DNA from 3 places in the Massilia timonae genome. Region 2 is predicted to be linked to each of the others. Evidence: predicted binding sites of a transcription regulator. Region 2 holds the regulator's gene; each other region holds the start of a gene.
What was found. Region 2 encodes FNR, which switches genes on or off when oxygen is low (the NO sensors DNR and NnrR bind a similar motif). Its sites were predicted from a motif close to TTGATNNNNATCAA; they were not measured.
Positions count from the first base shown of each region.

Region 1: LO55_RS13415 (universal stress protein) is a predicted target of FNR. The motif match lies at 1,894-1,907, and genes of this name have one in related genera.
Region 3: LO55_RS05710 (CehA/McbA family metallohydrolase) is a predicted target of FNR. The motif match lies at 3,137-3,150, and genes of this name have one in related genera.

Region 1 covers NZ_JRYB01000001.1:3,123,810-3,128,536, forward strand. The annotation lists gene LO55_RS13405 (Crp/Fnr family transcriptional regulator) at 1-197, opposite strand, end outside; gene LO55_RS13410 (response regulator) at 619-1,263, opposite strand; gene LO55_RS13415 (universal stress protein) at 1,354-1,821, opposite strand; gene LO55_RS13420 (protein phosphatase CheZ) at 2,200-3,066, shown strand; gene LO55_RS13425 (chemotaxis protein CheA) at 3,066-4,727, shown strand, end outside.
Region 2 covers NZ_JRYB01000001.1:3,943,026-3,947,752, forward strand. The annotation lists gene LO55_RS16870 (transporter) at 1-279, shown strand, start outside; gene LO55_RS16875 (DMT family transporter) at 320-1,258, opposite strand; gene LO55_RS16880 (AraC family transcriptional regulator) at 1,317-2,075, opposite strand; gene fnr (fumarate/nitrate reduction transcriptional regulator Fnr) at 2,080-2,841, opposite strand; gene LO55_RS16890 (cytochrome ubiquinol oxidase subunit I) at 3,069-4,553, shown strand; gene cydB (cytochrome d ubiquinol oxidase subunit II) at 4,558-4,727, shown strand, end outside.
Region 3 covers NZ_JRYB01000001.1:1,298,235-1,302,961, reverse strand. The annotation lists gene LO55_RS05725 (GH92 family glycosyl hydrolase) at 1-1,588, opposite strand, end outside; gene LO55_RS05720 (RidA family protein) at 1,720-2,130, opposite strand; gene LO55_RS05715 (LysR family transcriptional regulator) at 2,186-3,088, opposite strand; gene LO55_RS05710 (CehA/McbA family metallohydrolase) at 3,227-4,727, shown strand, end outside.

The DNA.
Region 1 (4,727 bases), 820 kb from region 2:
AGGAAGCCGGAATTGACGATGTACAGGGTGTCGAAGGCCTGGCCGATCGTGTGCGCGCGCTGGCCCGTCTTGAACTGCACGTGCTGGAACAGTAATTCTTCGGAGCTCACCGAGACGCTGGCTGGAATACGGAGCAGGTCGCACACTTCTTTCAGGTTGGACCAGAGGCGACCCTGGCGCTGGCGTCCGGCTTCCATCGGGGAATGCAGGGTAGGCTGGGTAACGTTGCGTTGATCTGACGGTGGCTGGGACTGCATGCTCATCTCCGGTAAGGAACTCAGGTTTCACGCGACCCCGGCGGCACGGCAGCGTGCGGAAAGCGCGTCTGCCATGCCATGGTTTTATATGGCTGACGCCGTGACTTGGATCGCAAGCAAGTCGAAACGCTGAATTCAGTATGCCAACACGAGTCCGGCACGAATATCAGCGTTGCCTGAATATGTAGGTAGGACAGATGGTGTGGTTGTAGGAATACTCCTACTACCAGGAACGCCGCCCGAATGACGGAAGGTGGCACAACAGAAACAGATGGGGTGTGTCCGGGTGCCGGCGCCAGCCTGCGAAAAGAGGCGCGCGCCGCACGAAAACCACGCGCGGCGGTCAAAGGAAATCAGCGAGTCACGCCTTCAGTGGCGACAACAGGCGGTGTGCGACGGCATATTGCACCATTTCGGACAGCGAACTCATGCCCATTTTCTGCATGATGCGGGTCTTGTGGGTGCTGACGGTTTTCACCGACAGGTGCAGGCCATTGGCGATCTCGGTGATCGACTTGCCGCTGACCAGCAGCGAGAATACCTCGAATTCGCGGTCCGACAACTGCTTGTGCAACAACTGTTCGCTTGGCGCCATGATGTTCAGCGCCAGCTGTTCGGCCACTTCGGTACTGATGTAGGGCCGTCCCGAGGCGACCTTGCGGATCGCCCCCACCAGCTGCGTGCCGGCGCTTTCCTTGGTGAGATAGCCCTGGGCGCCGGCCCGGATCGCGCGCACCGCGTACTGCTCTTCTTCGTGCATGGTCAGGATCAGGATGGCCAACTTGGGCGCTTCGCTGCGCACCTGCCGGATCAGGTCGACGCCGCTGCGGCCGGGCATGGACAGGTCGAGCAGCAGCAGGTCGAAACCGCCCTGGCGTACCAGCGACAAGACTTCGAAGCCATTGGTGGCTTCGCCCACGATGTCGACTTCCTCGGCGCCGTCCAGGATGCGCTTGAGGCCTTCGCGCATGATCGTGTGGTCATCGGCGATGACGATTCTTACCATTATCGATTCCTCGAGCCTGAAGCGGTTTCCTACCCTGATCAGCAAAAAAACTATTGTAGCTGTAAATACAAGAGCGCGCGGACGGCGGGGTCAGGAAGCCGCCGGCTCGGCGATCAGGCGGTGCACCAGCACCGGCTTGGTCGTATGCGACAACACCTTGTTGGTGACGCTGCCCAGCAGCAGCTGGTTCCAGCCGCTGCGGCCGTGCGAGCCCATGAAGATCAGGTCGCAGCCTTCCTGCTCGGCGACGTCGACGATCTTGAGCGCCGCCGAATCGGAAAACGCCGTCATGCATTGGTACCGGAGATTGGCGCCGGCGCAGGAGCGCGTGATCTTGCCCATGTATTCCTCGCCCATGCGCCGCATCTGGGCGATGTAATCCTCTTCGCTGGGGTAGGAGGGCGGGATGATCTCGACGTAGACGGGGTACTGGTACTCGGGAGCGACGAACAGCGCCAGCACCTCGGCGCCCATCTGCTGCGCGAATTTGACGCCGGCGCAGGCGGTGTGCTGCGACACGGCCGAACCGTCGGTGGTGATCAGGATCTTTCGGTACATGATGTTTCCTCCTCCTTGCCACGCCCATTCTGACGACTCAGTGCAGGATGGCGATTTCTGAGACGCAAACAGTTGAGGTCTATCAAATGAACAAACACTGCTGCGCTGCGACGGGAAAACCGACCTACGATTACAAAATACAACACCATGCTTATGAAAAGCATCAGGAACACCCGGTTTTAATTGTCGCGGAATTAAGTTTCCCTGTCCATTTTGTTGCATTGTCTTCTCTGAGATTTACCTACGGCAACCACACTGCTACACTCGCTTCAATTACTCCACCGCACTTTTTACGGCCGAACCGGCCCGGTGGATGCAGCAGAACCCCCGGATTGCAGAGCTGATTGCACATTTATACATTATGGAGAAGCAGGGATTATGACCGACGCCGCTGACGATTTCGACGCACTATTCGAGGAAGTGGCGGCGCAGCGCACCAGCGCACCGCCCGGTCCTGCGGCCGAGCCGGCCCCCGCCGCGGCCAGCAATGACGAGGACGACCTGGAATCCTTGTTCGACCAGGTGTCCGCCACCGCCGCGCCGGCTGTCGCCGCCGTGGCCGCCACTGCCGCGGTCGCCACCGTGGCGCCGGCCGCCGCGCCAGCCACCGGCACCCATGCCGAGGATGGCCAGGAACACGGCATGTTCGAACGCCTGGGCGGCATCGTTCGCCTGCTGCACGACTCGCTGCGCGAGCTGGGCTACGACAAGGCGCTGACCGAGGCGTCGTCGCAGATCGTCGACGCCCAGGACCGCCTGGAATACGTCGCCACGCTGACCGAACAGGCCGCCAACAAGGTGCTCAACACCCTGGACGAGGGCATGCCCGCGCAAGACCAGCTGCAAAAGCAGGCCAAGGACATGGAGACCCGCTGGGCCGACCTGTTCGAGGGCAAGCTGAGCCTGGACGAATTCAAGGCCCTGGCCGGCGATTCGCGCCAGTTCGCCGCGCTGGTCAACGAAGCGACCGAAGCCGAACGGGCGCGCCTGCTCGAGATCATGATGGCCCAGGACTTCCAGGACATCACCGGCCAGCTGATCAAGAAAGTGGTCAAGATCACGCAGACCGTCGAGAGCGAGCTGGCCCAGCTGCTGCGCGACAATGCGCCTCCGGACATCAAGGAAAAGCTGGCCAAGAAGGAACAGCCAGCGGCTCCCGCGCCGCTGATGCAAGGCCCGTCGGTGCCCGAAGCGGCGCTGAACCAGGATAGTGTTGACGATCTTCTTGCCGATCTGGGATTCTAATGGACGATATGCTGAAGGATTTCGTCGTCGAGGCGATGGATCTGGCGGTAAACGTAGAAGAGCACCTGCTGCGCCTCGAACGCGACCCCGATAACAAGGAAACGCTGAACGCGGTGTTCCGCTCGTTCCACACGATCAAGGGCGGCGCCGGCTTCATGGGCCTGCCCGCGCTGGTCGCGGCCTGCCACCTGACCGAGAACCTGTTCGACGCGCTGCGCACCGGCGCCGCGCCGGTGACGCCGCTCGCGGTCGAGGCGGCGCTGCAGGCGTCGGGCTTCGTGGCCGACCAGCTGGGCGACCTGAACAACGGCACGCCGCCGGAAGGCCTGGCGCAGATGCCGGGCGACCTCGAACGCATCCTGATGGATGCGATCGAAGGCAAGGACAGCGCCCCGGCGGCTGCCGCGCCGGCGCCCGCGGCTGCGCCGGCGCCGGTCGTCGCGGTGGCGGCCGAGGTTGCCCCGGCCACCCCGGTTGCGCCCGCTGCCTCCGGCGAGGATGGCCTGGACTGGACCAGCATGTACAACGCCGTGGTCCCGGCCGCGAACGCGATCGACGCGAGCGCCGCATCCGCGGCTGCTCCCGCTGTCCCCGCTGCCGCCCCGGCTGTTGCCCCCGCTGCTGCCGCGGTTGCCGTCGCCGCCCCGGTTGCCGCCCCTGTTGCTGCAGCGCCCGCCAAGAATTGGGACGGCGTCGAGCGCCGCACCGACACCAAGCCCGCCGCCGCCGCGCCGGCCAAGGACGAAAGCATCCGTATCGACGCGGTCAAGCTCGACGCGCTGCTCGAAGTGGCAGGCGAGTCGGTGCAGGCCGCTAACCAGGCCGCCGTGCTGCTGGAACGCCTGCAGCAGTTCAAGTTCGAAGGCCAGGCTGCCGTGCTGATCGCCACGCTCACCGAAACGCTGGAGCGCGCCTCGCGCTACTCGGCCGAGCTGCAGCGCGCCACGCTGGCGACCCGCATGCAGCCGGTGGGCCGCCTGTTCCAGAAATTCCCGCGCCTCGTGCGCGAGCTGGCGAAAGACCTGGGCAAGGACGTCGAACTGACCATCGAAGGCGCCGAGACCGAAGTCGACCGCGTGGTGGTGGACAGCCTGTACGATCCGCTGGTGCACATGCTGCGTAACGCGCTCGACCACGGCGTCGAATCGCCCGAGGAACGCGTCGCCGCCGGCAAGCCGGCCAAGGCCTTCATCCTGCTGAAAGCCTGGCAAGAGGCCAACAGCGTCATGATCGTGCTGCAGGACGACGGCAAGGGCATGGATCCGGTCAAGCTGCGCAAGAAGGCGGTCGACAAGGGCCTGATCGGCGAGAACGGCGCCCAGAGCGACGAAGACGCCTACCAGCTCGTGTTCCTGCCGGGCTTCTCGACCAAGGAAGTGGCTTCCTCGGTGTCGGGCCGCGGCGTGGGCATGGACGTGGTCAAGACCGCGGTCGAGAAGAACCGCGGCGCCATCCGTATCGAATCCTCGCTGGGCAAGGGCACGCGCTTCGCGATCCGCCTGCCGATCGAGCTGTCGATCGTGCCGACCATGCTGGTGTCGACCTCGGGCGCGCAACTGGCGCTGCCGATGGCCGTCGTCGAGCGCGTGGTCGAGCTGCCGGACGATTTCGCCTGCGTCGGCGGCGCCCCGGTGCTGAAGGACCAGGGCCGCCCGCTGCCG
Region 2 (4,727 bases):
GGCGCAGGGGCCGATGTCGACGATGACGGCGCGCGCTACCACTACGGCATCCTGGCGGCGTCGCTGGGCAAGAAATTCACTGAGCGCGTCCAGGGATTCCTTGAAGTGGCGGCGCCGCAGATCGCGTCCGCCTCGCATGGCGGCGACCGGATGCAGGTCGACGCCGGCGTGAGCTGGCGCCTGAACCAGAACTGCCAGGTCGATGCGATGGTGGTGCATGGGTTGAATCGACAGACGCCCGACCTGGGCCTGGCGTTCGGGCTGTCGGTGCGGCGCTAAGGTCGCCGCGACTTCACCAGCCAGCGCTGTGCCGACGGGATCAGTGCGCGCCCCGGTGCGCCGACGCGCACGAGACCACGCCAGCGACCAGCAACGCCAGGGCGGCGGTCTCGAACCCGCTCGGCCAGCGCGCCTCCCACAAGAAGCCGTACAGGGCCGCGAAGATGGTCTCGAACACGATCATCTGGCCCATCAGGCTCAGGGGCAGCGCGCGGCTGGCGTGGTTCCACAGGGCGTTGCCGACCACCGAGCACAGGATGGCGACCGCGGTGACCAGGGCGCCGAACTGCATCCAGGCCGGCAGCGTGTGCGCGCCCGGCGCCAGCACGAAGGCCGGCACCGCCAGCGCCAGGGCCATCAGCCCGGTCACCACGCCCACCAGCAGGTTCCATTCATGCGGCGAGATCCCGTCGATGCGCGCCAGCCAGCGGCTGTTGTGCACCGCGAAGAGGGTCCATGACACCAGCGCGCCGAAGGCGCATGCCAGGCCGGCGGCCGAGCCGGGGCCGGACGCCGACAGCGACTCCCAGCCGATGCAGGCCAGGCCGGCGCCGCTCAGCAGCAGCGACGGCAGCAGGCGGCGCAGCGGCACCGCGTGACGGTCGCGCGAACCGACCAGGGTGACCGCGATCGGCAGCAGCCCGATCACGATCGAGGCCATGGCCACGCCGCCCAACTGGACCGCGTTGGCGAGGAACAGGTAGTAGACGATGTTGCCGGTGAGGCTGAGCCAGATCAGGCTGCGCCAGGCCGGCCAGCCGAGATGGCGGCGCAGCCGTCCCCAGGCCGGGGCGATCAGGATGGCGGCGACCAGGCCATAGGCCAGGTAGCGCCCGGCCGAGAGCTGGATCGGCAGGAATCCGGGCGCCAGTTCCGGCGCCAGGAAGACCAGGCCCCAGAGCGCGCCGGCGGCGATGCCGGCGCCGATGCCGAGCAGGGTGGAGCGGGACAGCCCGCCCGCGCCAGTAGCGATGTACATGATGAATCTCCTTTGAAGAGATTCTCGGATCCGGACGTGGGATCGGTCTTGGCCGGGACTACCGCGATTTTGGCGGTTTCTCCTGACCCGCACGCCGGCAGGCGCCGGGCGTGGTGTCGAGTATCCGACGCATCGCCCGCGTCAGGCTGGCCTGGTCCGAAAAGCCGCAGGCGAGGGCGATGTCGGCCACGCTGCGCGCGCCGTGCGTCAACAGGCTGCGCGCGCAATCCAGGCGGCAGCGCAGCAGCCAGGCATGCGGCGTGCTGTCCAGCTCTTCGCGAAACAGCGCGTGGAGGCGGCTGACGCTCAGGTTGGCGGCGCGCGCCATCGACTCGGTGCTCCAGGCCAGGCCGGGCGCGGCCTCGATGCGCGCCAGCAGGGCAGCCAGGCGCGAGGTGGCGCGCGGCGCGTCCAGGCTCAGGGTGTCGAGCAGCAGCGGCACCCAGCCCTGCACCAGCGAGCGGGGCGGAGTGGACTCGCGTGCCATCAGTCCCATGAACTCGACCAGCTTGCGCGCCGCGGGGCCGAGCGTGACGAAGGGCCGTTCCAGCAGGCGCTGCCACGGGCCACTGCCGAAGGCGGCGCCGTCGACGTCGACGATCAGGGAGCCGTTGGCGCCCGGGCTCGACTGCGCATGCCAGGCGCCGGGCGCCACCAGCGCGCCATGCAGGGGATCGAGCCGGCCGCGCCGCTCTTCGATGTCGAGCACGACTTCACCGTGCACCGGCAGCACCAGCTGGGCGAATTCATGGCGGTCGCCCCAGTGCACGCAGTCATAGCTGCGCAGGTGCAGGTCGCACGCGGGCTGGGGCGTCATGGGCTCACGCCATCGGGCTGCAGGCGTCGGTGCCGGCCGCCAACGCCTTCAGCTTGACCGGATCCAGCAGGGTGACTTCGCGCTTGTCGACCTCGAGCCAGCCCTGCTTCTTGAAGCGCGACAGCAGGCGGCTGATGCTTTCGATGGTCAGGCCCAGGTAGTTGCCGATGTCTTCGCGCGACATGCGCAGCTGGAAGCGGTTGGCCGCATAGCCGCGGGCGGCGTAGCGCGCCGACAGGTTGACCAGGAACACGGCGAAGCGCTGCTCGGCGCGCATATTGCCGAGCAGGAGCATGACGTTCTGCTCGCGCGTGATTTCCTGGCTCATGATGCGGTGGAAGTGGCGCAGCAGCGTCGGCACCTCGCCGAACAGGTCTTCCAGGCGCGCGAACGGAATCTCGCATACTTCCGAGTCTTCCAGCGCCACCGCATCGCAATGGTGGGTGCCGCTGATCGCGTCCATGCCCAGCAGCTCGCCGGCCATCTGGAAGCCGGTGATCTGGGCTTCGCCGGCGGCATTCACCTGGTAGGTCTTGAAGTGGCCGAAGCGCACCGCGTACAGGTTGCGGAACGACTCGCCCACCCCGTACAGGCGCTCGTCGCGCTCCAGGCGGCGACGGCGGCCGATGATCTTGTCCAGGCGGTCGATCTCGGCGTCTTCCAGGCCCATCGGCAGGCACAGCTGGTGCATGCTGCATTGGGCGCAGGACTTGAGCGCGTGGATGTTCAGGGGCGGCTCGGCTTGCCGGGACAGGGGCTGGCTCATGAGGGATGGTCACTTTGTTCAGTACACCGCAAATTATAGACCCCTTGGCTGAGCATTCCGGCCGGCAAGCTCGAAATTTGCACCAAATTGGGAAGTTTTCATGAACTTTTGTTGCGAACCGGTCGGCATGTGTTCAAAAACCACTCAACAATGATAAAAATGATATGGCCAATCGTGCGAGGCCGATGTCGTGATCTACTTGGCGCCATCGATACGGGGGAGTTTGCATGCTTGGTCTTACAGCCCTGGAACTAGCGCGCATCCAGTTCGCCTTCACGATTTCCTTCCACATCATCTTCCCCGCGATCACGATCGGCATGGCCAGCTACCTGGCCGTGCTCGAGGCGTGCTGGCTCAAGACCAGGCGCCAGGTCTACGTCGACCTGTACCACTTCTGGCTCAAGATCTTCGCCGTCGCCTTCGGCATGGGGGTGGTGTCGGGCATCGTGATGGCCTACCAGATCGGCACCAACTGGAGCTACCTGTCCGAATTCGCCGGCAGCGTCATGGGCCCGCTGCTCACCTACGAGGTGCTGACCGCCTTCTTCCTGGAGGCCGGCTTCCTGGGCGTGATGCTGTTCGGCTGGAACCGGGTGGGGCCGCAGCTGCACTTCCTCGCCACCTGCATGGTGGCCATCGGCACTCTGATCTCGTCGACCTGGATCCTGGGCGCCAACAGCTGGATGCAGACGCCGCAGGGCTATGCCATCGAGGGCGGGCGCATGATCCCGGTCGACTGGCTGGCCATCATCTTCAATCCCTCGTTCCCCTACCGCCTGATGCACATGGTGGTGGCGGCCTACCTGGCCACCGCCCTGATCGTCGGCGCCTCGGCCGCCTGGCACCTGCTGCGCGGACGCGACAACAAGAACGTGCGCAAGATGCTGTCGATGGCGATGTGGATGATCCTGCTGGTGGCGCCGATCCAGGCCGTGATCGGCGACTTCCATGGCCTCAATACGCTGAAGCACCAGCCGGCCAAGCTGGCGGCGATGGAGGGGCACTGGGAGAATACGCCGGGCGAGGCGGTGCCGCTGATCCTGTTCGGCATTCCCGACATGGAGCGCGAAGAAACCCGCTATGCGGTCGAGATTCCCTACCTGGGCAGCATCATCCTCACCCATACGCTGAGCGGCCAGTTCCCGGGACTGAAGGAGTTCCCGCGCGAAGACCGCCCCAATTCCCTGATCGTGTTCTGGAGTTTCCGGGTCATGGTCGGCCTGGGCCTGTTGATGATCGCCCTTGGGGCCTGGAGCCTGTGGCTCAGGCGGGGAGGGCGGATCTACGGCAAGCGCCTGTTCCTGCGCTTCGCCTTGCTGATGGGGCCGGCCGGCCTGATCGCCATCCTGGCCGGCTGGATCACGACCGAGGTCGGCCGCCAGCCGTGGGTGATCTACGGCGTGCTGCGCACCGCCGATGCGGTCTCGCCGCACAGTGTCACCACGATGGCCGTGACGCTGGCGATGTTCGTCGTGGCCTATGTGTTCGTGTTCGGCGCCGGCACCGTCTACCTGCTGCGCCTCATCAACAAGGGGCCGCAGCACTTCGCCCTCAACAAGCCGCCCGAGGGCGGGTCGGGCGAAGGGCGCACGCCGATGCGGCCGCTGTCGGCGGCCAACGTCGACAACGACGACAGCATCGAGGGCAATATCGACGACAGTCCCGACCACGGCGCTGACCGCGACGGCGGCAACCCACCGACGCGGAGCTGACACCATGGGCATCGACACATCCGTCATCTGGATCCTGATCATCTTCTTTTCCGTCTTCATGTACGTGCTGCTGGACGGCTTCGACCTGGGCATCGGCATGCTGTTCCCGTTCACGCCGAAGAAGCGCGACCGCGACACCATGATGAATTCGGTCGCGCCGGTGTGGGACGGCAA
Region 3 (4,727 bases), 2.6 Mb from region 2:
CGTTGCGGTAGTTCTGGGCGCGTTTGTAGTAGCGGGCCGCGATGTCCTTCTTGCCCATCTTCTCGGCCATGCGCGCGATGGTCCAGTCATCGAAGGCGTATTCGACGGTCTTCGACGCCGCTTCCTTCTCGAGGTCGATCGGCACGTAGCCCAGCTTCATATAGTGTTCCAGGCCGCCGTAGGGACCGTATTCGGCGCTGGCCGTCATCGCCGCCAGGGCCTTGTCGGCGTCGAAGCCGCGGATGCCCTTCATGTAGGCGTCGGCGATCACCGGCACCGCGTGGTAGCCGATCATGCACCAGGTTTCCAGGCCGTGGAACTGCCATACCGGCAGGATGCCGTAGGGGCTGTGCTGCTGCGAGGCGATCAGCGAGTTCACGAAGTCGGCGTTGCGCTGCTCGGGCGCGACGATGGTGAGCAGCGGGTGCAGCGCGCGGTAGGTGTCCCACAGCGAGAAGGTCGAGTGGAAGCGGAAGTTCTTCGCCTTGTGCACCTGGTTGTCCGGGCCGCGGTAGCTGCCGTCGAGGTCCATGAACAGCGACGGCGCCAGCATGGTGTGGTACAGGGCGGTGTAGAACTTGGTGCGCATCGGGCCCTCTGCCTCGACCTTCACCGCGCCCAGCGCGTCGTTCCAGGCCTTGCCGGCGCGCTCGCGCTCCTGGTCGAAGTCCCAGCCCGGCATCTCGGCCAGGTTGGCGATCGCATTGTCTTCGCTCACCGCCGACAGCGCGACCTTCACCAGCAGCGTGCCGTCCTGCGGCACGCCGAAGTTGAAGTCGGCCATCAGCTGCTTGCCTTCGACCAGCGCCTTGTCGGCCGGGGTCTTGCCGGGCGGAGCGAAGCCGCGATACGGAATCGATTCTTCGCGGTTCAGGAGCTGGCGGGTGTCGATCGGGCGCGAGAACTGGATCGCGAAGTGCACCTGGCGGCCGGGCGCCCAGCCGCGCGTCTCGCGCATGCCCGTGATTATGGTGCTGCTCCGCACGCGCAGGCGCGCCCACAGGTTCTTCTCGTCGTAGTTGTAGATGCTGGTGCGCAGGTCGAGCAGCACCTTGGCCGGCTCGCCGGCCTTGAATTTATAACGGTGCAGGCCCACGCGCTCGCTGGCGGTCAGCTCGACATCGACTTCATGGTCCTTCAGGCGCACCGCGTAGTAGCCCGGCTCGGCCTTTTCCTGGTCGTGCGAGAAGCGCGAGCGGTAGCCCGAGAACGGACGCTCCGGATAGCCCGGCTCCAGCTTGGTCTCGCCGCTGTAGGGCATCAGGAGCACGTCGCCCAGGTCGGAGTGGCCGCTGCCGGAGAAGTGGGTGTGCGAAAAGCCGAGGATCGAGCTGTCGGCGTAGTTGTAGCCCGAGGCCCAGGGATAGCTCTGGCGGAAGTGGCGGTGCTGCGTGTCGGGGCTGAGCTGCACCATGCCGAAGGGACGGCTGGCGCCGGGGAAGGTGTGGCCGTCGCCACCGGTGCCGATGAAGACGTCCACGGCTTCGGCCGGGCTGCCCGGCGCGGCGGCCAGGACAGGAGTTGCACTAAACAGGAATGCCGCACTGGCGGCGATCGAGAGTTGTCCGAAATTGAGTCTGGCCGTCATGAGGTCTCCACACGTGGCAGCAGCGACGGGCGCCGCCTTTTAGTTGCACTATACCCAAGTGAAACTTATATGTGGAGACTGGTTTCCAAGCAATCTTTACCGTGTTTCAGCCCATCTGTTTAGCCAGTTTACTAAACATTTTGCGCGCGGCGTTTGGCGACCGCTTCGATTTCGACCAGGGTGTCGGGCGACGCCAGCGAGGCCACGCCGATGCCGGTCAGGGCCGGGCGCGGCAGGCCGAGGTGGCGCACCAGGATCGGCGCCACGGTCTCGAGGTGCTCGCCGATCTCGCCGCGCACGTAGACGCGCAGCTGCAGGATCTGCTCGACCGAGGACCCGGCGGCCTCCAGGACCGCGATCAGGTTGCGCGCCGCGCCTTCGGTCTGCTCGGCCAGGGTGGTGTGCTTGACCTTGTACTCACGGTCCCAGTCGACCTGGCCCGATACGAACACCAGGCCGGTGTCATGGTCGATGGTCGCGTGGGACAGGCCATGCGGGGCGCCGTCGTACAGGGCAGGGGGATTGATGCGTTCGATGCTCATGCGGGTTCCTTGCGTTGAAAGGCGCCAGCTTAGGCATGCGCGCCCGCCGCCGCAATCAAGCGCGGCTTGTAGCCGATACAAGGCAGGCCTTGGCCCGCTCCAGCACCCAGGCAATGAAGGGATCGTTGTGCGCGTTCGGATGGTAGGCGGCCACGACCTGGTAGCCCGGCGGGTACTTGGGCAGCGCGATCTCGAATACGCCCTCGCAGGGCAGCAGGCGCGATGGCATGAACGCGACCAGGTCCGATCCCTTCAGGTATTCCAGCGCCATGAAGAAGGACGGCGCCGACGCCACCACGCGCCGCTGCAATCCCTGGCGCGCGAGCCAGCCGTCGGCCGACCCCGTGAAACTGGCCGCGCCCGGATTGGTGACGATGAAGTCGTGCGCCATCAGCGCTTCGAGCGGCATGACGCCGCCCTCGGCCAGCGCGCGGTTGCCGCTGACGCAGCGGTACTGCTCGAGGAACAGGGGCTGCGTCACCAGCCCGGGCGCCACGTATCCATCCACCGTGAAGATCAGGTCGATTTCTCCCTGGTGCAGCTTGCGGGTGAGGGCGCTGACCTCGATGTCGACCACCGCCACCTTCACTTTCGGCGCCTCGGCCCTCAGCGTGCGCACCAGGTCGGCCACGATCACCTTCTGGGTGTAGTCGGTGCCCGAGATCACCAGCGTGCGCTCGGCCTGCTCGGGCCGGACCTCGAAGGGCAGGGGAATGCCGTTCAACCCGGCCAGCACCTGGTCGATGTGAGGCGCGATCAGTTTCGCATACGGCGTCGGCGCCATGCCCTGACCGGTGCGCACGAACAGCGGGTCGCCCAGGATGGTGCGCAGCTTCTTCAGTTGCAGGCTGACCGCCTGCTGCGAGACGTCCAGGTGCTCGGCCGCCGCCGAGATGGTGTCGAAGCGGTTCAGGGCGTCGAGCGTGCGCAGGTGGGTGAGTTCGAGCTTGTCGATCATGAGGCTGCCAACATAAACGGCTATCTCGTCCGTTGCAAGTTGTCATGATTGAAATTCATCAAAACCTATGGACGAAATGACAATTTTTATGGGAGGCTGGTCAATATGAATGAGGCATGAAATTGCAAAAATTGCATCATGAAAACCTCATTCCTCTCCCCGTTTCTGGCCCTGTCGCTGTGCTGCGGCCTGGCGCAAGCCGCGCCCGCAGAACACCAGGAATTCGAAGCCACCCTGCTCGCGCCGTTCCAGGCCGCGGCGGCGCGGACTTTCACGCTGAGTTTCGCCTATCCCGGCCTGGCGCGCGCGGCCACCGTCGACTGGCGGGTCGAACTGGTCCGACCCGACGGCCGCGTCGCCCTGCGCTGGCGCGGCGCGGCGCCGTTCACGGGCGAGGCCATGACGGTTGCCGTGCCATGGTCCGGCCGCCTGGGACTGGCGCCGGCGCCGAGCGGCATCTATCGCGTCCGGCTGCGCGCGTCGGTGCGCGGCGACGCGCACGAAGACGCCGAGCAGGATTGGGAGATCGCGGTCGGCGCACCGCCGCTGCCCGCGATGCCGGCATTCTCGCCGCTGGCGCGCGCCTTCGCGCCGGCCGCCGTGCCGGCGCCCGGGGCGCTGCCCTACACGGTCTATCTCGGCAACCTGCACAGCCAGACCAACCACAGCGACGGCGGCGCCGACATCGCCGAGTGCAAGGGCGCCCAATCGCCATTGAAGTCGCCGCACGGCCCGGACCACGCCTTCGCCTATGCGCGCGGGCGCGGCCTCGACATCCTGGTCGCCTCGGAACACAACCACATGTACGACGGCTCGGAGGGCAGCGCGCCGGACGCCGACCCCGCCGCCGCCAAGGGCTTGTACCGCGCCGGCCTGGAAAGCGCCGCCAGCTTCTCGAAAAAGCACCCGGACTTCCTCGCGGTGTACGGCCTGGAATGGGGCGTCATCAACAACGGCGGCCATATCAACATCTTCAACAGCGACGAGCTGCTGGGCTGGGAGACCAATGCCAGAGGCGAGCCGATGGCCGACACGGTGACGCCGCGCGGCGACTACGCGGCCTTGTACACCCTGATGCGCGAGCGCGGCTGGGTGGGACAGTTCAACCATCCGGCGCACTCGGGCCAGTTCCAGGTCGATGGCGTGCCGCTCGCCTATACCGAGGACGGCGGCGAAGCGATGGCGCTGTGCGAGGTGATGAACAGCACCGCGTTCTCGACCAACGTCAGCGAGACCGAGACCCGCCGCAGCAATTTCGAAGGCGCCTGCAACCGCTTGCTGGAAGCGGGCTACCGCCTGGCCTTCAGCACCAACCAGGACAACCACTGCGCCAACTGGGGCGCGTCGTTCACCAACCGCACCGGCGTGCTGCTGCCGAACGGCGCGGCCCTGAGCCGCGCCACCTTCGTCGAAGCGCTCAAGGCGCGCCGCGTATTCGCGACGATGGACAAGGATTCGCAACTGGTCCTGACCGCGAACGGACGGATGATGGGCGAGCGCTTCACCAATCGCGGACCGCTCGCGCTGGTGACGAATTTTGCGAGTTCAACCGGCCGGAAGGCGGCCTCGGTCGCGATCATGGAAGGCGTCCCGGGCCGCAATGGCACGGTCACCCAGATGTCGGACCAGGCCGAGACCA